Regions from separate parts of the Ectopseudomonas oleovorans genome, predicted to be linked through region 2. Evidence: predicted binding sites of a transcription regulator. Region 2 holds the regulator's gene; each other region holds the start of a gene.
What was found. The regulator sigma-54, encoded in region 2, starts transcription at its own class of promoters, with help from an activator protein. The targets are predictions, from matches to a motif close to ANTGGCATNNANNTTGCTNT.
Positions count from the first base shown of each region.

Region 1: the regulator sigma-54 is predicted to act here: its motif matches at 1,810-1,829, upstream of N5J71_RS02830 (flagellar basal body rod protein FlgF).
Region 3: the regulator sigma-54 is predicted to act here: its motif matches at 6,563-6,582, upstream of N5J71_RS19585 (CmpA/NrtA family ABC transporter substrate-binding protein).

Region 1 is NZ_JAOCLK010000003.1:101,457-111,117, forward strand. It holds gene flgH (flagellar basal body L-ring protein FlgH) at 1-162, opposite strand, end outside; gene flgG (flagellar basal-body rod protein FlgG) at 213-998, opposite strand; gene N5J71_RS02830 (flagellar basal body rod protein FlgF) at 1,032-1,772, opposite strand; gene flgE (flagellar hook protein FlgE) at 1,928-3,232, opposite strand; gene N5J71_RS02840 (flagellar hook assembly protein FlgD) at 3,257-3,946, opposite strand; gene flgC (flagellar basal body rod protein FlgC) at 3,957-4,400, opposite strand; gene flgB (flagellar basal body rod protein FlgB) at 4,412-4,819, opposite strand; gene cheR (protein-glutamate O-methyltransferase CheR) at 5,071-5,898, opposite strand; gene N5J71_RS02860 (chemotaxis protein CheV) at 5,942-6,874, opposite strand; gene flgA (flagellar basal body P-ring formation chaperone FlgA) at 6,952-7,710, shown strand; gene flgM (flagellar biosynthesis anti-sigma factor FlgM) at 7,846-8,181, shown strand; gene N5J71_RS02875 (flagella synthesis protein FlgN) at 8,232-8,699, shown strand; gene N5J71_RS02880 (flagellar brake protein) at 8,790-9,539, shown strand; gene N5J71_RS02885 (MFS transporter) at 9,640-9,661, opposite strand, start outside.
Region 2 is NZ_JAOCLK010000004.1:50,799-60,459, forward strand. It holds gene N5J71_RS03375 (STAS domain-containing protein) at 1-220, opposite strand, end outside; gene N5J71_RS03380 (MlaC/ttg2D family ABC transporter substrate-binding protein) at 217-849, opposite strand; gene mlaD (outer membrane lipid asymmetry maintenance protein MlaD) at 864-1,334, opposite strand; gene mlaE (lipid asymmetry maintenance ABC transporter permease subunit MlaE) at 1,334-2,131, opposite strand; gene N5J71_RS03395 (ATP-binding cassette domain-containing protein) at 2,131-2,940, opposite strand; gene N5J71_RS03400 (KpsF/GutQ family sugar-phosphate isomerase) at 3,237-4,211, shown strand; gene N5J71_RS03405 (KdsC family phosphatase) at 4,211-4,732, shown strand; gene lptC (LPS export ABC transporter periplasmic protein LptC) at 4,741-5,307, shown strand; gene lptA (lipopolysaccharide transport periplasmic protein LptA) at 5,294-5,833, shown strand; gene lptB (LPS export ABC transporter ATP-binding protein) at 5,833-6,558, shown strand; gene N5J71_RS03425 (RNA polymerase factor sigma-54) at 6,852-8,345, shown strand; gene hpf (ribosome hibernation-promoting factor, HPF/YfiA family) at 8,445-8,753, shown strand; gene ptsN (PTS IIA-like nitrogen regulatory protein PtsN) at 8,766-9,230, shown strand; gene rapZ (RNase adapter RapZ) at 9,233-9,661, shown strand, end outside.
Region 3 is NZ_JAOCLK010000051.1:19,112-28,772, forward strand. It holds gene N5J71_RS19550 (nitrate/nitrite transporter) at 1-1,128, opposite strand, end outside; gene N5J71_RS19555 (thioesterase family protein) at 1,830-2,273, opposite strand; gene N5J71_RS22430 (polysaccharide lyase family 7 protein) at 2,323-2,523, opposite strand; partial or broken gene N5J71_RS22580 (polysaccharide lyase family 7 protein) at 2,674-3,197, opposite strand; gene N5J71_RS19575 (ABC transporter ATP-binding protein) at 3,295-4,086, opposite strand; gene ntrB (nitrate ABC transporter permease) at 4,272-5,123, opposite strand; gene N5J71_RS19585 (CmpA/NrtA family ABC transporter substrate-binding protein) at 5,136-6,419, opposite strand; gene N5J71_RS19590 (hypothetical protein) at 6,806-7,120, opposite strand; gene N5J71_RS19595 (hypothetical protein) at 7,276-7,668, shown strand; gene N5J71_RS19600 (crotonase/enoyl-CoA hydratase family protein) at 7,788-8,477, opposite strand; gene N5J71_RS19605 (hypothetical protein) at 8,665-8,883, shown strand; tRNA gene N5J71_RS19610 (tRNA-Ser) at 8,977-9,066, shown strand; partial or broken gene N5J71_RS22585 (hypothetical protein) at 9,249-9,338, shown strand; gene N5J71_RS19615 (hypothetical protein) at 9,432-9,661, shown strand, end outside.

The DNA of each region.
Region 1 (9,661 bases), on a different contig from region 2:
GCTCTCGAAACCGGCCTGGTAGATCGCGCCACTGGTCGCGTTGGCCGGCAGCGGCGTACGCGGCAACACGGGTGCATAATAGGGATCGTCCGCCTTGGGCGCAGGCGCCACGCACCCCCCCAGCAGCAGACAAACCGACGTCAACACAATCAGACCTTTCATCGCACACCTCACATCCAACACTCTGCCCGCCCTAGCGATCCCGATCAGACTCAAAGCGTCTGCGTGATGAACTGCAACATGGAATCGGCCGTGGAAATGACCTTCGAGTTCATTTCGTAGGCGCGCTGTGTCGTGATCATGTTGACCATTTCCTCGACGACACTGACGTTGGAGTTTTCCAGGGTATTTTGCAAAACGGTGCCCAGGCCATTGAGGCCCGGCGTTCCCACTTGCGGAGCGCCACTGGAAGCGGTCTCCAGAAACAGGTTGTTGCCAATCGCCTGCAGGCCGGCCGGATTGATGAAATCGGCGGTCTGCAGGTTGCCGATGATCTGCACCGCGGCGCTGTTGGCGGTGGTCACGGACACCGTGCCATCCTCCCCGACGGTGAAGGTCTGGGTTTCGGCGGGCACGACGATGGCCGGCTCCAGGGCGAAGCCGTTCGACGTGACGATCTGGCCGTCGGAATCGAGGTGATACGTGCCGTCGCGCGAATAGCCGATGGTGCCATCGGGCAGCAGAATCTGGAAAAAACCGCGCCCGTTGATCGCCATGTCCAGTGGCTGGTCGGTGGTCTGCAGGCTGCCCGTGGTGAAGTTCTTCTGGGTACCGACGATCCGTACCCCCGTACCCAGTTGCAGGCCGGACGGCAGCTCGCTGTCCTGGGTCGATTGAGCGCCTGGCTGACGGCGGATCTGGTACAGCAGATCCTGGAACTCGGCCCGGTCGCGCTTGAAGCCGGTGGTCGAAACGTTGGCCAGGTTGTTGGATATCACCGACAGATTCATGTCCTGGGCGGACAAACCGGTCTTGCTGACCCAAAGCGCTGGAAGCATGTCTATCTCCTCGCCCTGCGCGGGCGCTACTCGTTAGCTGATCTGCATGACACGGGCCATGGACTCGGAGCCCTCCTTGGCCGTGTTCATCATCTTGACGTGCAGTTCGAATTGTCTGGACAGGGCGAGAATGGCCGTCATCTCTCCGACGGCGCTCACGTTGCTGCTCTCCAGGAAGCCAGAATGCAGGCGTACGTTGGCATCCGCTTCGAGCAACTGGCCGTCTCTCATATGGATGAGGCCGTCGCGCCCCTTGCGCATCTGCGCGGTATCGGGGTTGACCAGCTTGATGCGGTCGACCTCGGCCAGGACATTCGGCGCTTCGCCCAGGGCGCGAATGCTGATCGTGCCGTCCTGACCGATCTCGACTTTCTCCTCGGGCGGCACGGCGATGGGCCCGGCATTGCCCATGACCGGCAACCCATTGCCGGTGCGCAGCATGCCTAGGGCATCGATCGACAGGCTGGCGGTGCGTACATAAGCCTCGGAGCCATCCGGGGCCTGCACGGCAATCCAGCCATCACCCTCTATCGAAACATCCATATCCCGCCCGGTTTCCTGCAGTACGCCGGGCGTGAAATCCGTAGCGGGCCGCTCGGACATGGCGTAGACCCGCGCCGGATAGCTGTCACCGAAAACCGGCATGGCCCGCGCCTGTTCCAGATCGGCGCGAAACCCGCTGGTGGAAATGTTCGCCAGATTATTGGCATGCGCCTTTTGCGCATAGGTGTTCTGGCTCGCGCCCGACATGGCGACATAAAGCAATTTGTCCACTTCGACCTCCGCCGTGAAAACGACTCTCGGACAGATCAAAGCAAGGCACGTGCCAGGCTAATAATTTTAAGTAAGTTATTGTTTTTAAAAAACAAAAAAGCCCTCCATCACGGAAGGCCCTTTTGACGGCGGCAAGAATATGCCGCCCGCCGCCGTCAGCGGATGTTGATGATCGTCTGGGCGATCGCATTCTCCGTTTCGATGGTCTTGGCATTCGCCTGGTAGTTGCGCTGCGCGATGATCAGGTCGACCAGTTGCGCGGTCAGGTCGACGTTCGAATCCTCCAGCGCACCGGAGACGATCGAGCCCAGCGTACCGGAGCCCGGCGTACCTATCACCGGCTCGCCCGAGGCCAGCGACTGCTTCCAGGCCGTTCCGCCCACCGGCGTCAACCCCTGCATGTTGGCGAAGGTGGCCAGCGCCACCTGGCCAATCAAATTGGCCTGGCCATTGGTATAGGTGGCGAACAGTTGCCCGGTCTCGTCCACCGACAGCCCGGACAACTGACCGGTGGTATAGCCATCCTGCGACAGGCTGTTGACCGCGAAGCGGGTATTGGTCTGGGTCATGTTGCGTAGATCCAGAGTCACCCCCGATGTGCTCGCCGCGGCACCGTTGTCGCCCCAGGTGACCGGATCGGTGGTGGCGTCGGTGATGGTCGCCGGCACCCAGTCGGCCAGCGTGATGGTGCCATCGGCATTGACCGTGAAGTCGCTGGAGGCCGATGCCTGCAGCCTGCCGGAGGTGTCGAACGACAGCGACGCCTGATACGGATCGGTGCTGGCGGGATCACCGGGATTGCGCCCGTCGATCAGCACGTGCATGCTCCACTCGTTGCTCGCCTCCTTGACGAAGTACTGGGTCATGGTGTGCTCATTGCCCTGGGAGTCGTACAGGCTCACCGAGGTCGACCAGTTGAAGGAACCGGAGACCGTGGGGTCGAAGGCGATGGTGGGCACCGTCTCGGACGAGTTGAGCGCCACCCCCTGGGTAACGGTCGAGGTGGCATTCGGCGCCTGGTTGCTGGTGTCGACGGTCAGATTGGTCAGCACGCCATTGACCAGGTTGCCATCGGCGTCCACCCCGTAGCCCATCAGGTTGTTGCCCGAGTTGTCGATGACGTTGCCCTGATTGTCCACCTTGAACGCGCCGGAGCGGGTGTAGAGCTGGGTGCCGCCATCGTTGACGATGAAATAGCCACTGCCATTGACGGCCAGATCCAGGCTGTTGTCGGTGTAGCTGATGTTGCCCTGGGTGTGCTGCTGGGCGATATCCGCCGTAATCACCCCACTGCCGACCGCGTTGCTGCCGGTGCCGAACATGCTGCTGGCATAGAGGTCCGCGAACTCCGCACGCGAATACTTGAAGCCCGTCGTCCCGGTGTTGGCGATGTTGTTGCCCGTTACATCCAGGTGGGTGCTGGCCGCCTTCAACCCACTGAGCGCCGTATTGAACGTCATGTCTTATCTCCCGATGCCTGTTGATTACTGGCCGACGCTGATGACTTTGGATAGCGCGACATTTCCGGCACCCGCCAGGTTCAGCGTCATGTCGCCGCCCCCGATGCCGAGCGTCACGCTGTTGACCGTTGCCGGCAGATAGGTTTCCAGCGCGGTGGACGTGCCACCCAGCGACGCGGAGGCCGAGAATTTGTAGGTGCCCGCGGGCAGCAGTTGGCCGCTCTCATCGGTGCCGTCCCAGGTGAAGTCCACCAGGCCAGCGCTGCTTTGATTATCCAGCGGTATGCTTTTGACCAGGCTGCCCGCCTCGTCGTAAACCCTCACCGAGACGTTGTCGGCCGCCGTTGGAACCACCAGCGTGCCGGTCAGCCCCGAAACACCATCCACCTGGGTGCTGCTGGCGGAAACCATCACGCTGCGCCCCACCAGGGAAGAGGCTTGCAAAGCCTGCGACGATTGATAGCTGCCCAGCAGCGAGTCCATCGAAGCGGAGATATTGGTCAGACTTTCCAGGCTGCTGAACTGCGCAAGCTGAGCCACGAACTCGCTGTTGTCCTGCGGATCCAGCGGGTTCTGGTTGTTCAACTGGGTCACCAGCAGCATCAGAAAGTCATCCTTGCCCAGGCTGGAGTAGCTGGATTCGTTGGTGTTGCTGGTCGAGGTGCCGGAGTATGTCGACAGCACGCTGCTGGAAACAGTCTCTGTGGTGCTCATGGCTATGTCCTTACTGACCCAGGGTCAGAACCTTCTGCAGCATGGTCTTGGCGGTATTCATCATTTCCGCATTGGTTTGAAAGGCTCTACTGGCCGAAATCATGTCCGCCATTTCCTCGACCACATTGACGTTCGGATAGAACACGTACCCATCCGCATTCGCTGCCGGATGACTGGGCTCGTAGCGCATGTCGAGATTGCTCTGATCCTCGACGATGCCGAGCACCTGCACCCCACTCCCCGCCTCGTCCTGCTCGGCGAACAGCGAACCACTACCACTGTTCTGCGACTGCTGGAACACGGTGGCGAACACCGGATGACGGGCACGGTAGGTCTGCTCGATACTCGAAGAGACAGACTCCGCGTTGGCGATATTGCTGGCCACGGTATTGAGGCGAGTGCTCTGCGCGCTCATGCCGGTTCCGGCGATGCTGAAAACACTGGCAAGGGACATGGTCGCGCTCCTTATTCGCCGCGCAGGGCGGCGGTGAGACCTTTGAACTTGCTATTGAGGAAGGTGAAACTGGCCTGGAAATGCACGGCATTCTCGGCATAGTTGGACTGCTCGATCTGCAGATCCACGGTGTTCTGATCCAGCGACGGCTGCATCGGAATACGGTAGGGCATCTCAGCCTCACCAGTGATCACACCATCGGCAGGAATATGGCGGCTATCGGTGCGGTTCAGGGAAACGCCACCGCGCTGCATGCGATTGCTTTGCTCAGCCAGGACACTGGCGAAGTCCAGATCACGAGCCTTGTAATTCGGCGTATCGGCGTTGGCGATATTGTTGGCCAGCACCTCAGCGCGCTGGGCGCGGAAACCGAGTGCCTGTTCGTGGATGCCGAGTGCCCTGCCGAAGTTGATGCTCATGTCTGCAACCTTTGCCGCTGGGGCTGTCTGGTCTTTCCTGGCAGACATTCAGCAAAGGCTGTGCCAATTTATTTAAACCAATAAATTCAATAACTTGAATAAGTTCAGGCAGGCCAATAACGGCAAGGCGGCAAGACCTTACCGCCTGCTGGCAAGCAAGCGGCAAAGCCGACCGGGCAGATTGCCGCCCTACGACAAGAAACGCGAACGGGAGGCCGTGGCCTCCCGTGCGCGAAGCAGGCACGGCGTGCCTACTTGGCCTTGTAGATGATCCCCGGGCTGCACTGCACCATCTGGTACTTCTCGGGCAACCCGTTGAGCGCCTCGGAGGCCCCCAGGAACAGATAGCCGCCTGGCTTGAGGGTGGCATGGATACGCGTGAGGATGTCCTTCTTCACCTCGGCCGAGAAGTAGATCAGCACGTTGCGGCAGAACACGATGTCGAACTTGCCCAGCGCCGCATAACTGTCGAGCAGGTTCAGTGGCCGAAACTCGACGCGGCTCTTGATCGGCGCCTTGACCTGCCAGCGCCCCGGCCCCCTGGAATCGAAATAACGCTGCAGACGCTCCTGCGACAGACCGCGGCCCATGGCCAGGCTGTCGTACTCGCCGGACTTGCAGTTGCTCAGCATCGACGGAGACAGATCGGTGGCGACGATCTGCACACCCGCCTTGAGCTGGCCGAGGTTGGTACGCTCGAACTCGTCGATGGTCATCGACAGCGAATAGGGCTCCTGCCCGGACGAACAGGCCGCCGACCAGATGCGCAGACGCTGGGCCGGGTAGGCCTTGATCAGCTCCGGCAGCACCCGGCTCTTGAGCACCTCGAACGGATAGGTGTCGCGAAACCACAGGGTCTCGTTGGTGGTCATGGCATCCACCACCTGCTCGCGCAGCCCTCCGCGCGGCTGGCTTTGCATGCGCTGCACCAGTTCGCCCAGGGTCTTGATGCCATTCTGCTCCATCAGTTTGTTCAGACGACTGGAGACCAGATACTGCTTGTTGCTACCCAGCAGAATACCGCAGGCCTTTTCCAGGAAAGTCCGGAACTGCTCGAAATCCAAATTACCTGAAGACACTAGTGCCGCCTCACCAACCATAACGTTCACCAAGGTTTGTCCCTCAGCCCCCATCCGCTACCCGAATGCGCTCGACCACCCGCGCCGCCAGATCATCCGGCTTGAACTTGGCGAGGAAATCGTCGGCGCCGACCTTCTTCACCATCGCCTGGTTGAACACACCGGAAAGCGAAGTATGCAGGAGGATATGCAGCTTCTGCATGCGCGGATCGCTACGAATCTCCGTGGTCAGCGTATATCCGTCCATCTCGGGCATCTCGATGTCGGAAATCAGCATCAGCAGTTCCTTGTCGGGATTATGCCCCTCGTCGGCCATTTTCTTGAGGTAATTGAGTGCCTCGCGGCCATCGTTCAGCGCCGTCACCTCGACGCCAACGGTCTGCAGGCAGCGCAAAACCTGTTTGCGCGCCACCGAGGAGTCATCGACGATCAGCACATGCTTGGTCACCGCCTGACTCTGCACCTGATCATCGATGACGCCAGCGGAGATCACTTCCGAGGTCGGCGCGACTTCGGCAAGAATCTTCTCGACATCGATGATCTCGACCAACTGCTGGTCGAGCCGCGTGACTGCTGTCAGGTAGTGATCGCGTCCGGTGCCCTTGGGTGGCGGATGGATCTCCTCCCAGTTCATGTTGACGATACGTTCGACCGAGCGCACCAGAAAACCCTGAACCTTGGTGTTGTACTCGGTGATGATCACGAAGCTGGTCTTCAGATCTTCCAGCGCGGCACGGCCGGTAGCGATGGAAAGATCGAGAATCGGGATGGTGCCCCCGCGAATGTTGGCCACCCCCCGCACCACCGGACTTGATTTGGGCATGATGGTGAGTTTCGGGCATTGCAGCACCTCTTTCACCTTGAATACGTTGATACCGTAAAGCTGTGGGCCTTCCAGGCGAAACAGCAACAACTCCAAGCGGTTCTGTCCCACCAACTGAGTGCGCTGGTTAACCGAATCCATCAACCCGGCCATGCCCGGACTCCTTCTTGTCTAGTAACGCCTACCCCGTTGAGCCTAGCAGGCGGCACGGGGCTTGCTTTGCATTGCTTATGAAGCAGAGAACGTCATCATTCCGTCAGCTACTAGCAAAGTGCCTTGCCCCTTTGCCCGTTTTACTCGCTTTGCCGACACTCGGCTACAGCGCTACGGCGGCTGCCACCTTCACCAGCACTGAACAACTTATCGGCGCCACCGAGGCCTTTCTTGAGCAGGCGACCACTGAATATCTACAGCGTAGCGAAATTCAGGGCCGCCATGAGATTCGCGTCAACCGTCTCGACCCACGGTTACGCCTGCCTCTGTGCGATCAGCCGCTGACCACCACGCTGGAAAGCCCGGCGCAGCCGCTGGGCCGCGTCACCACGCGCGTGCGTTGCGACGGCAGCGCCCCCTGGACCGTATTCGTGCCGGCTGAAGTGCGGTTGTATCGACCAGTCGTCGTACTGACTCGCCCGCTCAAGCGCATGAGCGTAGTCAAAGCTACGGATTTGAGCCTGGTGGAACGCGATATCGGGCAACTGGGTCAGAACTTCCTGACCGACCCGACGCAGGCAATCGGCAAGAAATTGACACGACAACTCGGTAGTGACCAGATTCTTCTTTCGACTCATCTGCAAATAGCCGAGGTCATTCGGCGCGGCGACCAGGTGGTGATCAGCGCTCGCGGCGCTAGCGTGAGTGTCCGTATGCCCGGCGAAGCCCTGACCGATGGCGCTCCAGGCGAACAGATCAACGTGCGTAACCTGCGTTCGCAGCGAGTCGTTCGAGCCCGCGTTGTCGGGCCTGGTCAAGTGGAAGTACCCATGTAGGCATGTTTCTTGTAGCGCAAAGACGTGGCGATTCCCTACACTGTTCAACGACGCGATGAAATTAATCCTAAAGTTTTCCCGGCAGCAGCCGAGAAGCATGGCAAGCGTCCACCATATCGTCCGAGGTTCTGCATCATGGTCATCGACTTCAACCGGCTGAACAATGCCAATACGCCCGCCAATGCGGGACGTACCGGCGCGACTCAGGCTGGCAATCGCAATGAGTCGGCACAGCCGAACCAGACGCCTGTCACCGGTAACGATGAACAGACCAACGCCAAGAGCGGCGAATCGGTGCAACTGAGCCGTGAGGCACAACAGTTGCAAGCAATCGGCGAGAAGCTGCGTGATCAGCCCATCGTCAACAAGGAGCGTGTGGCCCAGTTGAAACAGGCCATCGCTGATGGCAGCTATCAGGTCGACAGCAAACGCGTCGCCCAGAAACTGCTCGACTTCGAATCCCAGCGCTAGTCTCAGGGCTGCGCTGGGGGTGTTGGACGCCCGACCCCCAAGAGCCCGCCATGAACGACACAGCCTTGCTTGACCTCTTCACCAACGATATCGGCACCGCCGAGCAATTGCTTGAGCTGATCGATAACGAATTCCAGGCCCTCACCGAACGCGACCTGCCGCGCCTCGACAGCCTGCTCAGTGAAAAACAACCTCTGCTTGCCCTGCTTCAACAGCACGGCAACGAGCGCAGCCGTCTGCTGCAAAACGCCGGTCTGAGTGCAGATCGCGAAGGGCTCACTGCGCTGGCGAGCAAGTCCTCCGTAGGTGATCAGTTGCTGGTACGCAGTGAGGAGCTGTCCGCTCTCCTGCAGCGCTGCCAGGAGGCCAATCTACGCAATGGGCGTTTGATTCGCGCCAACCAGGCCTCGGTCGGCAGCGTCCTTGGTATTCTGCGCGGCGCAGAGACACCCGGCCTCTATGACAGCCGCGGCGGTGCCGCTAGAATCGCGCAGCAAAGACCGCTCAGCCAGGCCTGAGCCATCCCCCAACAAAAAGCACAGGGACATGCAGGCACTCTGCCAGTATGCTAGTGCCGTTATAGCTCATGAACCGGAGAGTTCCGTCCTGTGTCCAGCGCGTTCAACGACGAGAGCGGTCCTCAGCCGCCCAAGGTGCTCAAGACATCCGTCGAGATCATTGCCATCCTGCGTCAACTGCAACAGAACCATGACCCCCTGATCATTCAGTTCAAGGGGCGCGACCTGCGCTTCCAAAGCTACCTGGTTGAAATCGATAAAGACCGTGCTCGCGTGGCACTGGACGAAATCATCCCCAACGATGGTGAGCGTTTTCTCAAGCAGGGTGAAACCTTCAACATAGAAGCGTTTCGCGACGGGGTACGCGTCGCCTGGACCTGTGATCATGACGTGCAGCTCGGCGAGCTCGAGGGAGCCCCCTGCTACTGGGCGCCGCTACCCAGTGAGGTAATCTATCACCAGCGCCGCAGCGCCTTTCGCGCACAATTGAAACAAAGCGATCTGGTCAAGGTTGTACTCAATGGTGACAAACTGCGCGAGTCGCTGCCAGGCCATCTGCTGGACATCTCGGCCACCGGCTGCAAACTGCGTTTCGCCGGCAACCTCAGCCAGCAATTGAGCAATGGCCAGGTACACGAGCGACTCACCGCCTATCTGCCCTTCGGCAACATGACCTGCGCCGTGGAGTTACGTCACGTGCAATACGAGGACAAGGTCGACATGACGTTCGTCGGCACTCGTTTTCATCGCTTGAACGGCCTTGAGCAACGTCAGGTCGAGCGCTTCGTCTATCAGCTGCAACGCGAGGCGCGTCGCACCGAGAGCGACGGCCCCTTCTGAGCCCACCCCCTCCATTCGCGCAAAGCCCGTAGGGTGGGCTTCAGCCCACCAAGGGAGGCCGCCGTGGGCTAAAGCCCACCCTACAAAGTCTGGCGGCGGACTACCCCCGCTTCACGTCCGGC
Region 2 (9,661 bases):
GCCCGGCCTTGCGCGCATCGCGCATGAACGCCAGCAACAGCGCCAGGCCGACGCTGCTGGACTTTTCCACCGCGCTGCAGTCGAGCGTCAGACGCGTCGCGCTGCTGGCGGCGATCAGGCGCGCGCCCTGCTCACGCAGCAGCGGACCGGTGCTGTAATCGAGCACACCGCTGAGCTGCAATTGCCCAGCAGCGCGCTCGCCAATGCTCGCCTGACTCACGATTCGCCTCGAGCCTGACGCGCCCTGGCGACTGTGTCAGCCCAGGTGTCGATGACCTTGTCGAGATCGTTGCGGTTGTTCTGCATCGACTGGGCGAACTGATCGCGGAACAGCTTGCCGACGTTGATGCCGTTGATCACCACGTTACGCAACTTCCAGCGACCATCGATCAACACCATGGTGTAGGACAGCGGGTAGACCACGCCCTTGCCATCACGAATTTCCATGCCGACCGAGGTGCGCTCGCCCTCGGCCCCGCCGCTGGCTGGCAGCACACGAATGTCCTGGTTGTTGTACTCGAGCAGGGCGTTGCCATAGAACTGCATCAGGCTGCGCTTGAAGTTCTCCTGAAAGCGGCTCATCTGCTCAGGCGAAGCCTGACGCGAATAGCGCACGGTCATCACGCCACGGGCGATGCCCTCGACATCCACCACCGGGCCGAGAATCTCGTTGAGCGAGTCGTAGAAGGCATTGGGATTGTTGCGGTACCGCTCCTTATTGGTCTTGAGGTCCGCCAGCAGGGTTTCGGTGGTTTGCTGCACCACTTCATGGGCGCTTGGTGCAGCGATGGCCAGCAGCGGCATGGCAGCCAGCAACACCAGCAGGGAATTACGCACGGTTTTGAACATGTCAGGAGCCCTCATCAATTGGCCTCATCTTTATTGACCGAATTGAGCAGGAATTTGCCAATCAGGTCTTCCAGCACCAGCGAGGACTGCGTGTCGTGGATGGTGCTGCCGTCCTTGAGCACCTCCTCGTCACCACCAACGCTGATGCCGATGTATTTCTCACCGAGCAGCCCCGCAGTCAGGATCGACGCAGTGGAATCCTCAGGCAGGTTATTGACGCCGCCATCGAGCTCCAGGGTCACCCGGCCCATGTAGCTGTCACGATCCAGATCGATCGCAGTGACCTTGCCGATGCTCACGCCGGCCATGGTGACCTTGGCGCGCACGGTCAGCCCGGCGATGTTGTCGAAATAGGCGTAGACCTTGTAGGTATCGCCAGCACTGCCGACGCTCAGGCCGCTGACGCGCAGGGCCAGCAACAGCAGGGCCAGCACACCGGCCATGAGGAACAGGCCGACACCAATCTCCAGCGTGCGGTTTTGCATCAGAAATCTCCAAACATCAAAGCGGTCAGAATGAAATCCAGGCCAAGCACGGCCAGCGAGGCGTACACCACGGTGCGCGTGGTCGCACGGCTGATGCCTTCGGAAGTGGGTTCACAGTCGTAGCCCTGGAACACGGCGATCCAGGTCACCACGAAGGCGAAGACGATGCTCTTGATCACGCCATTGAGCACGTCGTCATAAAAGGAAACACTGTTCTGCATGTTGGCCCAGAACGAGCCCTCGTAGACGCCCAGCCAATCCACGGCGACCATGGCCGCACCCCAGATACCGACCACGCAGAAGATCATCGCCAGCAGCGGCATGGAGATGAAGCCGGCCCACAGCCGCGGCGCGACGATGTACTTGAGCGGGTCGACGCCGATCATCTCCAGACTGGAGAGCTGCTCGGTGGACTTCATGTTGCCGATTTCGGCGGTCAACGCGGAACCGGCGCGACCGGCGAACAGCAGCGCGGTCACCACCGGGCCAAGTTCACGCAGCAGGGTCAGGGCGACCATCTGCCCCACAGCCTGCTCGGAGCCATAGCTGACCAGAATGTTGTAGCCCTGCAGGGCCAACACCATACCGATGAAAATGCCGGACACGACGATGATCGCCAGCGACATCACGCCAACCGCGAACAATTGCTTGATCAACAGTTGAAAAGGCTTGCCGGCGCGGCTGCGCCCGAACAGAGCGTTGACCAGAAACAGGACAGAGCGCCCCAGGGTCGCGACCACATCGATACCCGCACGACCGAACAGGCGCAGCCGTTCGAGCGGTGAAATTCTGCGCATCAACCTCTCCCCAACAGATCTTCGCGGTAGTCCGGCGCCGGAAAATGAAACGGCACCGGCCCATCCGGAATGCCCTTCATGAACTGGCGAATGCGCGGGTTATCCGACTCCATCAACTCGGCCGGTGTGCCCTGCCCCAGCACCTGTGCATCACCGACGACATAGATGTAGTCGGCGATACTGGCGGTTTCTGCAAGATCGTGAGAAACCACCACACTGGTGATCCCCAGCGCATCGTTGAGCAGGCGGATCAGGCGCACCAGGACGCCCATGGCGATGGGGTCCTGACCGACGAAAGGCTCGTCATACAGCAGAATCTGCGGATCGAGCGCAATGGCTCGGGCCAGCGCGACACGGCGCTTCATGCCGCCAGACAACTCGTCCGGCATCAGCTCCAGCGCTCCGCGCAGGCCAACGGCCTGCAACTTCATCAGGACGATGTCGCGGATCATTTCTTCCGGCAGTTGGGTATGCACACGCAGGGGAAAGGCCACGTTCTCGAACACATCGAGGTCGATGAACAGTGCACCGCTCTGAAACAGCACGCCCATCTGCTTGCGCATGTCGAACAGCTCGTCGCGCGACAGCTTCGGCAGGCTGACGCCCGCTACACGAACATCACCGGCCGAAGGACGCAGCTCGGCAGCGATCAGACGCAGCAGCGTGGTCTTGCCGCAGCCGGACGGCCCCATGATGCCGGTCACCTTGCCGCGCGGTATGCGGATATCGACCTGGTCGAAAATCGACCGCGCGCCGCGCTGAAAGCTCACGCCCTGCAACTCGATCGCGTACTCGTGCTCGGCGCTCATCTGAACTCCTTGAAAATCAGGCCTTCCTGGCAGACGCCGCCTCCAGAAGCGAGGACACGCGCCAGTTAGGGTCTGCTCCCGCTTCATCGCGAGCCGCGAGCGAAACGGGAACAGACCCTATCGGGCCAAAATGGCCGCGAACTATAGCATTTGCCGAACATCTCGCCCAATAGCACCACGGCGCAGCGTTCAGACTTGCGACAGCTTCGGCACTGCCCTGCATACGGCAAAGGTGAGCACGACAAGCTTTTCCCGTTATAATCCTCGTCTTTTTTCGCCCGACAGCCTTGCCCAGCATGAACCAGACCCGTGACCTGATTGATTCCGCGCAGCGCACCATCCGCCTCGAACTTGAAGCGGTACAGGAGCTATTGCCCCGCATCAATGCCGATTTCATCAAGGCCTGCGAGCTGATTCTCAGTTGCAAGGGACGCGTGGTAGTAGTCGGCATGGGCAAGTCCGGGCATATCGGCAACAAAATCGCTGCGACCCTGGCCAGCACCGGCACCCCCTCTTTCTTCGTCCACCCGGCAGAAGCCAGCCATGGCGACATGGGCATGATCACCAAGGACGACATCGTCCTGGCGCTGTCGAACTCGGGCTCGACCGCCGAGATCATCACCCTGCTGCCGCTGATCAAACGCCTCGGCATCGGCCTGATCAGCATGACCGGCAACCCGGATTCTCCATTGGCCAAGGCCGCCGATGTCAATCTCGATGCGCGCGTCTCGCAGGAAGCCTGCCCACTCAACCTGGCGCCGACCTCCTCGACCACCGCCAGCCTGGTACTGGGCGACGCACTGGCCATCGCCCTGCTGGAAGCGCGCGGCTTCACCGCCGAAGACTTCGCGTTTTCCCATCCGGGCGGCGCCCTTGGCCGGCGCCTGCTGCTCAAGGTAGAGAACGTGATGCACAGCGGCGAGAGCCTGCCTCAAGTCACCCGCGGCACCAGCCTGCGTGACGCCCTGCTGGAAATGACCCAGAAGGGCCTGGGCATGACCACCGTCCTGGAGGCTGATGGCCATCTGGCCGGGATCTTCACCGATGGCGACCTGCGCCGCGCACTGGACAAGGGCATCGATGTACGCGATGCCCGGATCGACGACGTGATGACGCCGCACGGCAAGACCATTCGCGCCGAGATGCTCGCCGCCGAAGCCCTGAAGATCATGGAAGACAACAAGATCAGCGCCCTGGTGGTAGTCGACGGCAATGATCGCCCGATCGGCGCGTTCAACCTCGGCGATCTGCTGCGTGCGGGAGTGATGTGATGAACGAACTGCTGCAACGCGCACGCGCCGTGAAACTGGCGATCTTCGACGTCGATGGTGTGTTGACCGACGGCCGCCTGTACTTTCTCGAAGACGGCAGCGAGTTCAAGACCTTCAACACACTCGACGGTCACGGCATCAAAATGCTGATCAACTCAGGTGTGCGCACCGCCATCATCAGCGGGCGCAAAACCCCGGTGGTCGAGCGCCGCGCCAATAACCTGGGTATCCAGCACCTGTTCCAGGGTCGTGAAGACAAACTCGTGGTACTCGACGGCCTGCTCGCCGAACTCGGCCTAAGCTATGAACAGGTCGCCTATCTTGGTGACGACCTACCAGACCTTCCGGTGATTCGCCGGGTCGGATTGGGCATGGCCGTAGCCAGCGCCGCCAGCTTCGTGCGTCAGCACGCCCATGGCGTCACCCAGGCGCGCGGCGGCGACGGCGCGGCACGGGAATTCTGCGAACTGATCATGCGTGCCCAGGGCACACTGGATGCGGCCCAGGCCGCCTACCTGTAGAGAACAGCATGCCGCGTAAAATCCTCAACACTCTGATCTTTGCTCTGATTGCAGTCGTCGTGGCCGCACTCGGCTACTGGAACCTTGCCCCGGACAGCGCACGCCAAGCCCAGCGGGCCAGCGACAACAACGTCGTTGACTTCTATGCAGTGGGCGCGCGCACCGTGCAGTTCCAGGATGACGGCAAACTGCACTACCGCATGACCGCGGACAAGCTCGAGCACATCAAAAGCACCGACATCACCCTGATCGACGCCCCCAAGCTGGAGCTCTATCGCGGCACCGAGCTGCCCTGGGAAGTCACCAGCCAGCGCGCCGAAGTCTCGCCTGGCGGCGTCGAGGTAGAACTGATCGACGACGTGCGCATCGCCCGCACCGACGCCAAGAACCGTCCAACCATCATCACCAGCAGCCGCATGACCGTTATTCCTGACAAGGAATATGCGCAGACCGAGCAAGCCGTTAGAATCGTCGCGGCCAACGGGGTAACCACGGCACAAGGAATGAAAGCGTACTTGAATGACGGCAGGATGCTCCTGCAGTCCAACGTAAGAGGCCAGCATGAGGTTCGTTAATACCCTCCCCCTGATTCTCAGCCTCGGCGCCGCATTGGGAAGCGCGGCTGCCTGGGCACTGCCATCGGATCGTGATCAACCGATTCGCATCCAGGCCGACAGCGCAGAACTGGATGACCGACAAGGTGTAGCCGTCTACCGCGGCGATGTGATCATCACTCAAGGCACCCTGAAGATCACGGGTGACACCGTCACCATCACCCAGACCGCCAGCGGCGATATCGACGTCTTCACCTCGGTGGGCAATCTGGCGTACTACGAGCAGAAGCCAGCCGTGGACAAGGACATCGTCAAGGCCTACGGCAAGACCATCCAGTACTTCGCCAGCAATGAGCGCATCGTACTGATCGACCAGGCCAAGGTGATTCAGGAAGGCAATACCTTCGAAGGCGAGAAGATCGTCTATGACACCCGCCGCCAGATCGTCAACGCCGGCCGCGCAACAGGCGGCAACATCAGCACGCCGCGCCCGCGTATCGACATGGTCATCCAACCGAAGAACAAACCCGCGGATCAGCAGCAGTAATGGCCATTCTCAAAGCCCAACACCTGGCGAAAAGCTACAAGAGCCGCCAGGTCGTGCGTGACGTCAGCCTGAGCATCGAAAGCGGTCAGATCGTTGGCCTGCTCGGCCCCAACGGCGCCGGCAAGACCACCTGCTTCTACATGATCGTCGGCCTGGTACGCGCCGACCAGGGCCGCGTGCTTATCGACGACCTCGACGTCAGTCATCAGCCCATGCACGGTCGCGCGCGCGCCGGCATCGGCTACCTGCCGCAGGAAGCCTCGATCTTCCGCAAGCTGTCGGTGACCGACAACATCATGGCCATCCTCGAAACGCGCAAGGACCTGGACCGCGCCGGGCGCCAGGCGGAACTGGAAAGCCTGCTGCAGGAATTCCATATCCACCATATCGCCGACAGCCTCGGCATGAGCCTGTCCGGCGGTGAGCGACGCCGCGTGGAGATTGCCCGCGCGCTGGCCACCAACCCCAAGTTCATTCTGCTCGACGAACCCTTTGCCGGGGTCGACCCGATCTCCGTCGGCGATATCAAGCAGATCATCCATCACCTCAAGACCAAGGGCATCGGCATCCTGATCACCGATCACAACGTGCGCGAAACCCTGGACATCTGCGAAACCGCCTACATCGTCAACGATGGGCAACTGATCGCCGAAGGTGACGCCGAGACCATCCTCGCCAACCAGACGGTGAAAGAGGTTTACCTGGGCCACGAATTCCGCCTGTAGCAGGCTGCGTGAAAACTACTGCACTCGGTGATGCTGCGTTAAAAACAGGCTCAAAATGCTCATTTACAGTCGTAAACTGCGCTTTCTCGCCTGTTTTTGCGGGGCCGCCATCGGTATTGCCTCACCTTCGCTCGCTACGCTTTCACACAACCTGTAGGTCGCTCACTATTTCGCTACAGAAATATTGCAACCCCTAGGCAAAAACGAGAAATTCAGGCATATAATTTGCTTCCTGGCGGCGCTTCGGCGCCCTGATGTGGAAGGCGTAACTCGCCAGTAAATTAAGGTCTGCAATGAAACCATCGCTAGTCCTCAAGATGGGCCAGCAGCTGACGATGACCCCGCAGCTGCAACAGGCTATCCGCCTCCTCCAATTGTCTACCCTGGACCTGCAACAGGAAATACAGGAGGCACTGGAATCCAATCCCATGCTCGAGCGCCAGGAAGACGGCGACGACTTCGACAACAGCGATCCAATGGCCGATGGCGCCGAAAGCGCCACTCCGAACCCGAACAAGGAGGACAGCTACCAGGAAACCACCCCCACGGTGGACAACCTGGAAGAAGGCGAGTGGGGCGAGCGCATCCCCAACGAGCTGCCGGTCGATACCGCCTGGGAAGACATCTACCAGACCAGCGCCAGCAGCCTGCCCAGCAACGACGATGACGAGTGGGACTTCACCACCCGCACTTCCAGTGGCGAGAGCCTGCACAGCCATCTGCTCTGGCAACTGAATCTGGCCCCCATGTCGGACAAGGACCGCCTGATCGCCGCCACCCTGATCGACTGCATCAATAACGACGGTTACCTCGAGGAAACGCTCGAGGAAGTGACCGAATCCTTCGACCCCGAGCTGGATGTCGAACTGGACGAAGTGGAAGTGGTGCTGCACCGCATCCAGCAGTTCGAACCGGCCGGTATCGGCGCCCGCGACCTGCGCGAGTGTCTGCTGCTGCAACTGCGTCAGTTGCCTGCCAACACCCCCTGGCTGAACGAAACCCAGCGCGTGGTCGGCGACTATCTGGAGCTGCTCGGCAGCCGCGATTACGCCCAGCTGATGCGTCGCACCAAGCTCAAGGAAGACGAACTGCGCCAGGTCATCGACCTGATCCAGCGCCTGAATCCGCGTCCGGGTTCGCAGATCGAGTCCAGCGAACCGGAATACGTCGTGCCCGACGTTATCGTGCGCAAGCATAACGAACGCTGGCTGGTGGAGCTGAACCAGGAAGCCATGCCGCGCCTGAGGGTCAACCCGCAGTATGCCGGCTTCGTCAAACGCGCAGACTCCAGCGCCGATAACACCTTCATGCGCAACCAGTTGCAGGAGGCCCGCTGGTTCATCAAAAGCCTGCAGAGCCGCAACGAAACGCTGATGAAGGTGGCCACACAGATCGTTGAGCACCAGCGTGGCTTCCTCGACTACGGCGACGAGGCGATGAAGCCTCTGGTGCTGCACGACATCGCCGAAGCCGTGGGTATGCACGAGTCGACGATTTCACGCGTTACCACGCAGAAATTCATGCACACCCCGCGTGGCATTTACGAGCTGAAATATTTCTTCTCCAGCCACGTCAGCACCTCCGAAGGCGGCGAATGCTCGTCCACCGCGATCCGCGCGATCATCAAAAAACTGGTTGCAGCAGAAAACGCGAAAAAGCCGTTGAGCGACAGCAAGATCGCTGGTTTACTGGAGGCACAAGGCATCCAAGTCGCCCGTCGGACGGTCGCCAAGTATCGCGAGTCCCTCGGTATAGCGCCCTCCAGTGAGCGCAAGCGACTGATGTAGGCCAGATCGACTGAAGGCACAAGGTCTTCAGGCCAACGTGTTCCGGCGGCGGGTCGAATAGGGCCCGTCTCTTACACAAGGCAACAAGGAGAAAGCGGTATGCAAGTCAACATCAGTGGACATCAGCTGGATGTGACCGACGCCCTGCGTGACTACATCGGCGAGAAACTCGGCCGACTGGAACGCCACTTCGACAAGATCACCAACGTACAGGTGACCATGGAGGTCGAGAAACTCAAGCAGAAGATCGAAGCCACCCTGCATGTCGCCGGCGGCGAAATCGTCGCCAATGCCGAACATCAGGATATGTACGCTGCCATCGACCTGTTGGCCGATAAACTCGACCGTCAACTCATCAAGCACAAGGAAAAGCAGCTCGAGCGTCTGCAAGGCGCCACGGCCCGCTAACATTCCCTATCCATGATCCGACTTGAAAATATCCTGACCCCCGGCCGTTCCCTGGTGAACGTGCCGGGCGGCAGTAAGAAACGCGTGCTCGAACAGATCGCCAATCTGGTTGCGCGCGACCTGCCCGACCTGGATGCCCAGGACGTCTTCGAAAGCCTCATCGCCCGCGAGAAGCTCGGCTCCACCGGCTTCGGCAACGGCATCGCCATTCCCCACTGCCGCCTGGCTGGCTGCAGTGCCCCGATCAGTGCAGTCCTGCACCTGGAGACGGCAGTCGACTTCGACGCCATCGACGGCGCACCGGTCGACCTGCTGTTCGTCCTGCTGGTGCCGGAGGCGGCCACCGATGCCCACCTCGACCTGCTGCGCCAGATCGCCAGCATGCTTGATCGCCAGGATGTACGTGAACGTCTGCGCCAGGCCAAGAGCGGCGAAGATCTCTATCAGGTCGTCGTGGACATTCAGAACGGTCAATAAACATGCGCCTGATCATCGTCAGCGGTCGCTCGGGCTCGGGCAAGAGCACCGCCCTCGATGTACTTGAGGACAACGGTTTCTACTGCATCGACAACCTGCCGGCCGGTCTGCTGCCGGACCTCGCCGAGCGCTTCCTGCCGCACAGCGACATGCTGCTGCCGCAAGTGGCCGTTTCCATTGATGCACGCAACCTGCTGAGCCAGCTCAAGCGCTTTCCGGAGCTGCTCGAAGAAGTACGCAAACGTAATATCCGCTGCGATGTGCTGTATCTCGACGCCGAAGACGAAACCCTGCTCAAGCGCTTTTCCGAAACCCGCAGACGCCACCCGCTGACCAACGATAACCGCTCGCTGGCCGAAGCCATTGCGTACGAAAGTCTGCTGTTGGCGCCGATCACCGATCGTGCCGATCTGAAGATCGACACCACCCGC
Region 3 (9,661 bases), on a different contig from region 2:
CACGCCGAGGCTGGCGAACAGCCAGAGGCCCAGCTGGTAGTCGCCGGTGTGTTGCTTGATGGTGCCCAGGCCTGCAGCGAGGAAGAAACCACCGATGCCGCCGGCCATGCCGATCAACCCGGTCATCACGCCGATTTCCCTGCGAAAACGCTGCGGTACCAGCTGGAACACCGCGCCATTGCCAGCACCAAGGCCGAGCATGGCGGCGACGAAAAAGGCCAGGGCGGCGTTCGCGCTGGGCAGGTTGAAGCCCACCACGGCAACGCACAGCGAGGCGATGGTATACATCATCAGCAGTGTACGAATGCCGCCGATGCGGTCGGCCAGAGCGCCGCCCAGCGGGCGCAGCAGGCTGCCGGCGCAGACGCAGGCGGCGGTGTAGTAACCGGCGGTCACCGGGTTCAGCCCGTACTGGTCGCTGAAGTAGCCGGGCAGGGCGCTGGCCAGGCCGATGAAGCCGCCGAAGGTGACGCTGTAGAAGAACATGAACCACCAGCTGTCGCGATCGCCGAGGGCCTTGAGGTAGTCGCCGAAGGCCTTGGGCTTGGGCCGCTCCGGCGCATTCTTGGCCACCAGGGCGAAGATCACCAGGGTCGCCAGCAGCGGGATCAGCGCCCAGCCGAACACGTTCTGCCAGCCGGACAGCGCGGCCAGGCCGGGGGCGAACAGCGCTGCCAGCACGGTGCCGGAGTTACCGGCGCCGGCGATGCCCATGGCCTTGCCCTGGTGCTCCGGCGGGTACCACTGCGAGGCCAGCGGCAGGGCCACGGCGAACGCCGCGCCGGCGAAGCCGAGGAACAGGCCGAGCAGCAGCGCCTGCTCGTAGCTGCCGATGCCGATCTGCCAGGCGCAAAACAGCGCGACTATCACCACCACCTGGCCGAGCAGGCCGGCGGTCTTTGGCGACAGGCGGTCGGCGAGAAAGCCCATCAGCAGACGCAGCACGGCGCCGGCGAGAATCGGCGTGGCCACCATCAGGCCGCGTTGCTGGGCGTTGAGGTCGAGGTCGGTAGCGATCTGCACCGCCAGTGGGCCGAGCAGGTACCAGACCATGAAGCTCAGGTCGAAATAGAGGAAGGCAGCAAACAGGGTGGGGGCGTGGCCGGCTTTCCAGAAACTTGTATTCATCGATCACCTCATCAGCGAGAAGGAGCCCGGCCAGGCGCGGCGAACCATGGTCGTGGACACGGCGGCCGCGCCTGCCGGGAAGGCCGTGCACGTTTGGTGCAGAGCCCTGCGGCCGAAGCCACAGCAGGTTTGCGCGATTGCGGTACAGGCTCGGATCGCGATGCCTGCGCCGGCCCCGGTCACTGGGGCGAACACGAAAAAAAAACGCCGCTTCACCACAGGCCATGAAGGCCGGATGAGGCGACGTCGTTGTCGTGAGGGAGGTGGCCGCCGTTGGCTACCTGCTGAGAGGGAACAAGCAAGAGCCGAGCCAACCGGGCAGAGGCTCTGGGATCAGGCGTTACGCACTTTCAGTACGCGCAGTACTGCCGTAAAACGAGGCGCTTGCGCCGTCTATGCCCCCGAATGGGGCGATCGCTGCGTGCTGAGAGAGGCTTGAGACTGGACGCTGGAAAGTTGGCTAACGCTGGTTGCGTGAGTGGGTAGCGGCGCGGTCAGCAGGGCGAGTGCCAGCAGATTGCTCAGCAGCCCCGCCTGACGGGCACGGTGGTAGGTGTCGGTCATCCTCGATCCCCCCTTTTTCTGTTCTGACCTAGGCGTAGCAGATGAATGGCGAAGTGTCACGGTATTGGCAGCAATAACTGTGCAAGTTTTGCCTGGTGTCTGTACGCCCGCAGCCCTGAAGTATCGGAAACCTGGAGTCAGTCGAGCCGATTGACCTTGGGGAACTTGACGCTGAAGGCTTCCGGCATCGGCACCACTTTCGACTGCAGATAGTCGAAGAACACGAAGCCGGACTTGGCCATGGCCACCAGCGCACCATCGGCCGGACGGGTGATGCGGAAGGTGATATCGCCGCCATAGCGGTTGAAGTCCATCACCCCGACCTCGAACAGTAACTGGTCGCGCGCATGGGCTTCGGCGCGGTAGGTGGTGGCCTGGTCAGTGACGATGATGCCGATACCCTTGCCGTCGGTTTCCTGAATGCCGAACTCGAAGAGAAAGCGGGCGCGCGCCTCGGAAATCATCGAGATCATCGAGTCGTTGCCCAAGTGGTTGGCGCCGTTGATGTCGGTGACGCGTACGGTCAGGTGAGTGCTGTAGCAGTACTGGTCTTCGGGAAAGTCGAGGGTCAGGCGCGCCATGGTCGAGTCATCGCAAAAGGAAGGCGATGATTGTAAGCCGCCTCATACCTCAGCGGTGCAGGCTGTTGAGGTGAAAGAAGGTGACGCGGCCGCCTTCGTCGTCCTCGCCATAATTGTCCTGAATGTAGGCGCCGGCCTTGAAGTACAGGTACTGGTCACGCCAACTGCTGCTCAGTTGGTGGTAGAAGGAGCCGGTATCACCCTCGCTGCTGTTGACACTGACACCAAGGCGCCCGCTGGGTAATGCCAGTCAGTTAAGGCTGTACGCGTTTGGCTCCCCTCTCCCGTTTACGGGAGAGGGGCTGGGGGAGAGGGCCGAAATACCGCGAAACGGCCATTTACCCCTCTCCGAACATGGCTCGCCAGAGGGGCGAGGGGACTCATCGTAGGCAGTCGGCGCTTAACTGATCAGCATTAGCCCGCTGGGTGTAATACGCAGGTCGTAACCGAAGCGTTCGCCCAGTTGCACGTTTTCCGCCAGCAGGATGTTCTGCACGGCAGTGTCGCCTGGCTGGTCGCGCAGCAGCAGTTCCAGGCGGCCGACGCCACGGCGGTAGTGGTATTGCAGCTTGACCAGCGGATCATTCTGACTACCCGGCACATCGGTGCTGTGGATCTGACCGATCACCACCTTGTTGCGGCTGGGCACCTGGTCGACCTGCAGCACGGCACTGAGATAGCTGTCCGAACTGGCATGCAGCCAGTTATCGAGTGTGCCGTCGTGCTGGGTTTCGCGCAGTTCGCTACGCGGATAGCGGGCTCGGGCGTGGTCGAACCGGTGACCGGTACCCAGAAGGTCACGCTGCCGTCGGCATTGCGGCGAAAGTAACGGCTCTCGTAGCCGTTGTTCAGGCGCTGGGTGGTGATGGTGATGGGCGTCGGTTCGGTGGGAATCGACAGATTCCAGGTGCTGAGGTCGAGCACGGGATTCTCTGCTTGTCAGTTGAGGACATTCGTTCGTCCCTGCGATGAGCCAGAGGTTCAACCGCTCCAGCCCTTGAGCCAGAGCGGTTGCCGGTACTCAGGCGGCAGGCCGCTGCTGACGCTGGTAGAGGAACTCGAGCACGGAGGTGCGATAGGCGTGGTACTGCGGGTCGTTGGCCAGAGCCAGTCGATCACGCGGACGAGGCAACTCGACGGTGAGGATTTCACCGACAGTGGCGGCCGGGCCGTTGGTCATCATCACGATGCGATCGGACAGCAATACGGCCTCGTCCACGTCATGGGTGACCATCACCACCGTGCTCTGGGTTTCGCCGACGATACGCAGCAGCTCGTCCTGCAGGTGCGCGCGGGTCAGGGCGTCGAGGGCACCGAACGGCTCGTCCATCAACAGCACCTTGGGCTCCATGGCCAAGGCGCGGGCGATGCCGACCCGCTGCTTCATGCCCCCGGAAATTTCGTTGGGATGCTTGTGCATGGCGTGCGCCAGGCCAACCATGTTCAGCGCCTGTTCGGTACGAGCCTTGAGCTGCTCCTTGTTCTCGTGTTCGCCGAACACGCGTTCCACTGCCAGGTGCACATTGCCGAAGCAGGTCATCCACGGCAGCAGGCTGTGGTTCTGGAACACCACGGCGCGCTCCGGGCCGGGGCCGTCGATTTCGCGACCGTTGCAGATCAGGCCGCCCTCGTTGGCATCGAGCAGGCCGGCGATCAGGTTGAGCACCGTCGACTTGCCACAGCCGGAGTGGCCGATCAGCGCGACGAACTCGCCGCGGGCGATGCTCAGGTTGACGTCTGCCAGTGCCTGGAAGCGGCCTTTCTTGGTGTCGAAGTGCTTGCTGACAGCGGTCAGCTCCACGAATTTGTCCATCGGAGTTCTCCCGTTCTGGCGCCGTGCCCCGGATTTAATCAGAGACACTTTCATTTAAAACAAAGACTTGGCGTCTACTGTTAAACTGATTTGTAAGCTCGCGTAGCCCAATGCAATTCGGGGAAACGGAGATCGCGTTCCCTGATTGCATCTCATTGGGCTACGAGTTGGCCGAACGCGCCTCTTCAGCTTGCGTAGTCAAAGCGTTTGGCGATCAACAGCAGCATCTGCTCCAGCGCCAGGCCAACCAGGCCGACGATGATGATGGCGATGAGAATGTGCTCGACGTTGAGGTTGTTCCATTCGTCCCACACCCAGAAGCCCAGGCCGATGCCGCCGGTGAGCATCTCCGCGGCGACGATCACCAGCCAGGCCACGCCGATGGCCAGGCGGATGCCGGTCATCAGGTGCGGCAGCACGGCGGGAAACAGGATGCGCGTCAGCACCTTGAACTCCGACAGCTTCAGCACGCGGGCCACGTTCAGGTAGTCCTGCGGCACGCTGGCCACGCCGGCGGCGGTGTTGAGGATGATCGGCCAGATCGAGCTGATGAAGATCACCCAGATCGACGCCGGGCCGGCCGCCTCGAACACCAGCAGGCCAATAGGCAGCCAGGCCAGCGGCGAGACCGGGCGCAGCAGACTGATGATCGGCGCGAGCATGCCGGCGAGGAAGGCGAAACGGCCGATGGCGAACCCCAGGGGAATGCCCACCAGCGCCGCCAGGCCGAAGCCAACCCCGACGCGGCCGAGCGAGTTGAGGATGTTCCAGCCAATCCCCATGTCGTTGGGGCCGTTGTCGTAGAAAGGATCAGCGAACAGCACCAGGGCGGCCTGCCAGGTGCTCAAGGGGCCGGGCAGGCCCTCGCTGTACTGCGCCAGCAACGACCAGAAGCCGATAAAGGCGAGAATGCCGAGGAGCGGCGCGATGCTGGTCTTGCACAGGTTGCCCAGGGTTTCGACACTCGGTAGCAGGGCCGTGGGCGAAAAGCGCGGTTTGACGCTGTGCGGCAGAGGCGTTTTCAGGGGCGCATTCATATCGACCTCCGATCAGGCTTTGATGGTAAAGGAGTCGGCGTAGGCGGCTGGATTGCTGCCATCCCAGACCACGCCGTCGATCAATGTGCTGCTGCGCAGCGGGCTGCTCGGCACCGCCAGCTTGAGGGCGCTGGCAGCCTCGGCGTAGAGCGCGGTCTGGTTGACCTGCGCGGCCACGGCGGCGTAATCCGGCGCATCCTTGAGCAGGCCCCAGCGCTTGAATTGGGTGAGGAACCACATGCCGTCGGAGTGATAGGGAAAGTTGACGCTGCCGTCCTTGCAGAAGGCCATGGCATGTTCGTCCTTCCAGCTGTTGCCGAGGCCGTCCTCGTACTGGGCGAGAAAGCGCGGCTCGATCACCTGCACCGGCGCGTTGACGTAGGCCTTGCCGGAAATCAGTTTGGCGGTGCTCTTGCGGTTCTCCTCGCTGGCCTCGATGAAGCGGCTGGCATCGAGAATCGCCATGATCAGCGCGCGGGCGGCATTGGGATACTGCTCGATAAAGGCGCGGGTGGTGCCAAGCACTTTCTCCGGGTGGTCCGGCCAGATCTGCTGGGTGGTGGTGGCGGTGAAGCCGATCTTGTCGAAGATCGCCCGCGCGCCCCAGGGCTCGCCGACGCAGAAGCCATCCATGTTGCCGACACGCATATTGGCGACCATCTGCGGCGGCGGCACGACGATGGTCTTCACATCGCTCATGGGGTTGATGCCGACACTGGCCAGCCAGTAATACAGCCACATGGCGTGGGTACCAGTTGGGAATGTCTGGGCGAAGGTCAGCGGATTGCCGCCTTTCTTCACGTGTTCGGCCAGTTGCGCGCCGTTGGTCACACCGGCCTCACGCAGTTGCTTGGAGAGGGTGATGGCCTGGCCATTCTGGTTCAGCCCCATCAGCACTGCCATGTCCCGCTGTGGCCCCGCCAGGCCGAGCTGAGCGCCGTACATCATGCCGTAGAGCACATGAGCAGCATCCAGTTCGCCAGTGTTGAGCTTGTCGCGCACGCCGGCCCAGGAGGCCTCCTTGCTCGGGTTGATGGTCAGGCCGTATTTCTCGCCGAAACCCTGGGTGGCGGCGACCACCACCGAAGCGCAATCGGTCAGGGGAATGAAGCCGACGTTCAGCGCGGCTTTTTCCGGCGCGTCGGAGCCGGCCGCCCAGGCTGCACTGCGCAGCGAAGCCGGCGCCGACAGGCCGAGTGCGGCGATGCCGCTCACGGCGCCGGCCAGGGCGATGGATTGCTTGAGGAAATTGCGGCGGCTGGTGGCCAGGGGCTTGTTCGAATCACGATCGGTCATGAGTTTAATCCTTGTCAGGCGCATAAACAAAAACGGCGTACGCCAGGCCGCCTCGATGAGAGGAAGGTGACCTGACGGACGCCGTTGTCCGTGATCCTCGGCCCGCCGCCGTTGGCGTGCTACGCAGGATGGTTGACAGGGACTTAGCAAGGGGCTTGCCAGCTTTCGTGCACAGCGGCCGAGTAGCGGCATGTGGCACCTGACAGGTAGGGGCCGGATGCCGGCTTTCCAGAGGCTAGCTGTTTAGGATCAATAAGTTGCAGCTGTGTTCTGAGAAGATTTTGAAGTGTGTGGAGCGAGCGCACGCTCAGCTCACCCCACATGCTTCTGAGCCAATGCCGTGCATGAGTGGGCGCCGCTGAGCCTTTTTGGTTCGTATCGTAGGCTCAGGATGCCGGTTGAACGCGCGCCTCCTCGACGAAGTCGCGCAGCCAGCGCAGCACTTCGACGGCTTCCCAGCGAGCTGGATCGAACAGCGCATAGGCCAGCCCCTGATAGCCGACCACATCCAGTTGCCGATGGTAGCCGGCGCGCTGCAGCAGCGCCTCGATCTCGGCGAAGCAGGTGTTGAAGTGCTGACGATTGAAAGGGGTGCGGCTCTCGGTGACGATGCCCTCGAGCTGCAGATCCTCGACCATCTCGTGTACCCGCTCCAGCGGCATGCGGTTCACTCGGTGTTTTAGCTGCAGTACGTCCAGCATGATGGCGCTCCTGTGCAATCGATCATTTACCTGCGATATAGCCTAATCGAAAAATACTGTACAAATAAACAGTATTGAGTGATATTGGCCTCACTTAGGCGACAACAACCCGTCCACCACCTGAAGGTGGGCGCCTTGCGAGGGGGGTATTGGCAATGCAACAGATGCTGATGACGATTGTGCTATTGGCCCTGCTGAGCGGCTGCGCGCAACCGCAGATTGATCGGCCACAGGCCAACGGTGCCTATCTAGTGATCGAGGGCGAGCAGGCCTGGGCCGTGCTGGTCTCCGATGGCCAGCGTGTCGAGGAGACGGGCATAGTGCTCGATGTGATTCGACTACCCAGCCATCACTCCAACATTGCCGCCAGTTACGTGATCGAAACGCCCAACTGCGGCAAGCTGCAGTGGCTGACCGAGCGCCATGGTGCTGCAGAGGGTGAAACCACGCTGTTGCCGGCCGCCTTCAACGAGCAACTGAGCAAGCCCGGCTGCGTGCTCGCGCAAGGCCTGAGCCGAGCCTGGACGGCCCTGGATTATTCCGGCTGACCCGTTGGGTGCGCCGCGCGCACCGACATTCGCCGGCGGGGTAATTGGCGAGACGCGCAAAGAAAAAGCGCCGCGACCTAAACGGAAGCGGCGCTTTTCATTTATGGGGTACCGAGTGCTTACAGCAGGTGTTGCTTGTCCATTTCGATGGCGGCATCGAGGGTTTCCAGCAGCGCCTTGCGCACCTTCAGCTTGGTGTTCTTGTGCGCGGTCATGTTGATCTTCTTCATCTGCTGCGCCACCGCCTGAGTGGTAGCCAGCAATTGCTCGGCCGGCACCACCTTGTCCAGGAAGCCGGCCTCTACCGCGCCAGCCGGGTCGAACATCTCGCCATTGATCACCGAACGGTGGAACGCCGACTTGCGCAGACGATCACGGGCCAGTTCGATACCGACGTGGTGCATGGTCATGCCGATCTGTACTTCATTCAGGCCGATATTGAACGGACCTTCCACACCGATACGGTAATCGGCCGACAGCAGGATGAAAGCACCCTTGGCCACGGCATGACCCGGGCAGGCGACGATGATCGGGTAGGGGTGGGCAAGCATGCGTCGCGCCAGCGTGGAGCCAGCAGCCACCAGGTTGATTGCATTCTGCGGGCCGGATGTCATCACCTTCAGGTCATAGCCGCCGGAAAGAATCCCCGGCTGGCCAGTGATGACGACGATGGCGCGATCCTGCTCGGCGCGGTCGAGGGCGGCATTGAACGCAGCGATCACGTCAGGCGAGATGGCATTGACCTTACCATTGCTCAGGGTGAGGGTGGCGATGCCGTCTTCGAGTTGATAGCTGATCAGGTCGCTCATGGCGGTTTTCCTTGTTGGAGCCTTGGGGGCGAATGTTGGCAGAAGGTACTCAGCCGAAGCGCTCTGGTAAAGCGCCGCGGCTGACTGGCTGGTCAGTGTTTTTGCCTATCGCGGCGATGCCGGATGGCAATTGGTCGAACGCAAAGCCAGGCCTTTAAGGTGAGCAGCGAACCGAAGGAGCTGCCCCATGAACACTCTCTACTCCATCCTTTATATGGTCACTGTGACCGGCCTGCTGCTGGCATCGGTCGTGCTCAGCGAAACCCTCTACCTGCGCAGCCCATCCGGCGTGCTGCTGCTATTCGGCTTGGGTCTGCTCATGTCCCTGGGTTTTCTGCTGTTCGGCCACATTCGCTTCGACGAGCAGCCCTGCGAGAAGCGCGAGGAAAACCCGCTTCGCTCTTAAGCGCATGAATCCTTTAAAAAAAATTTGCCATCGGGAAAACATTCGACTACATTAGCGCGCCTCGACGGGGTAAACGCTAAAACGTCGAGATCCGGTGAAGTGTCCGAGTGGTTGAAGGAGCACGCCTGGAAAGTGTGTATACGGGAAACCGTATCAAGAGTTCGAATCTCTTCTTCACCGCCACTTTCAATAAGCCCTTGATTTTCTTAGAGAATCAGGGGTTTTTTTGTTTCAGCTAGACGCCTTTCTGATCCCATAGGTACAGAAGGGTGGTACAGATGCACGTCATGACCAAGCCGTGGAAGCATCCTCGTTCGGGGATTTTTTACCTCTGCCGTGAAGTCCCCGAAGACATCTGACAGATCATCGGTAAGCGCGAATGGAAGGTCTCACTCAGAACCCGAGACTTCGCCACTGCCCGTCCTCGTTTCGCATCGGAGCTGATCCGTTGTGAGGACATCTTCTTCCCAGCCAGAGAGCAACTCGCTGGCCGTCCACGAGTTCTAGCCTCTGATGCCCCCAAGCTCGCCGATAGGTGGGCGCAAGCTGTGCTTGAGTCATGGGAAGGCAAGCCGGAGGATCTCACCGATTTTCTGATCCAGCCTCTTGATGGCGATGACGCCACCGGTGTCCAGCTTGCCTGTGATGTTGTCGATAGCAGCAGCTACAAGTCTCGCCAGAACGCTGTAGAAGGGGTCATGAAGTCGGTGCTGGCTGAGCACCATTTGCCTGTTCCTGATGCCTCTGAGCCCGCCTACAGGTCTCTGGTGGATGCGTT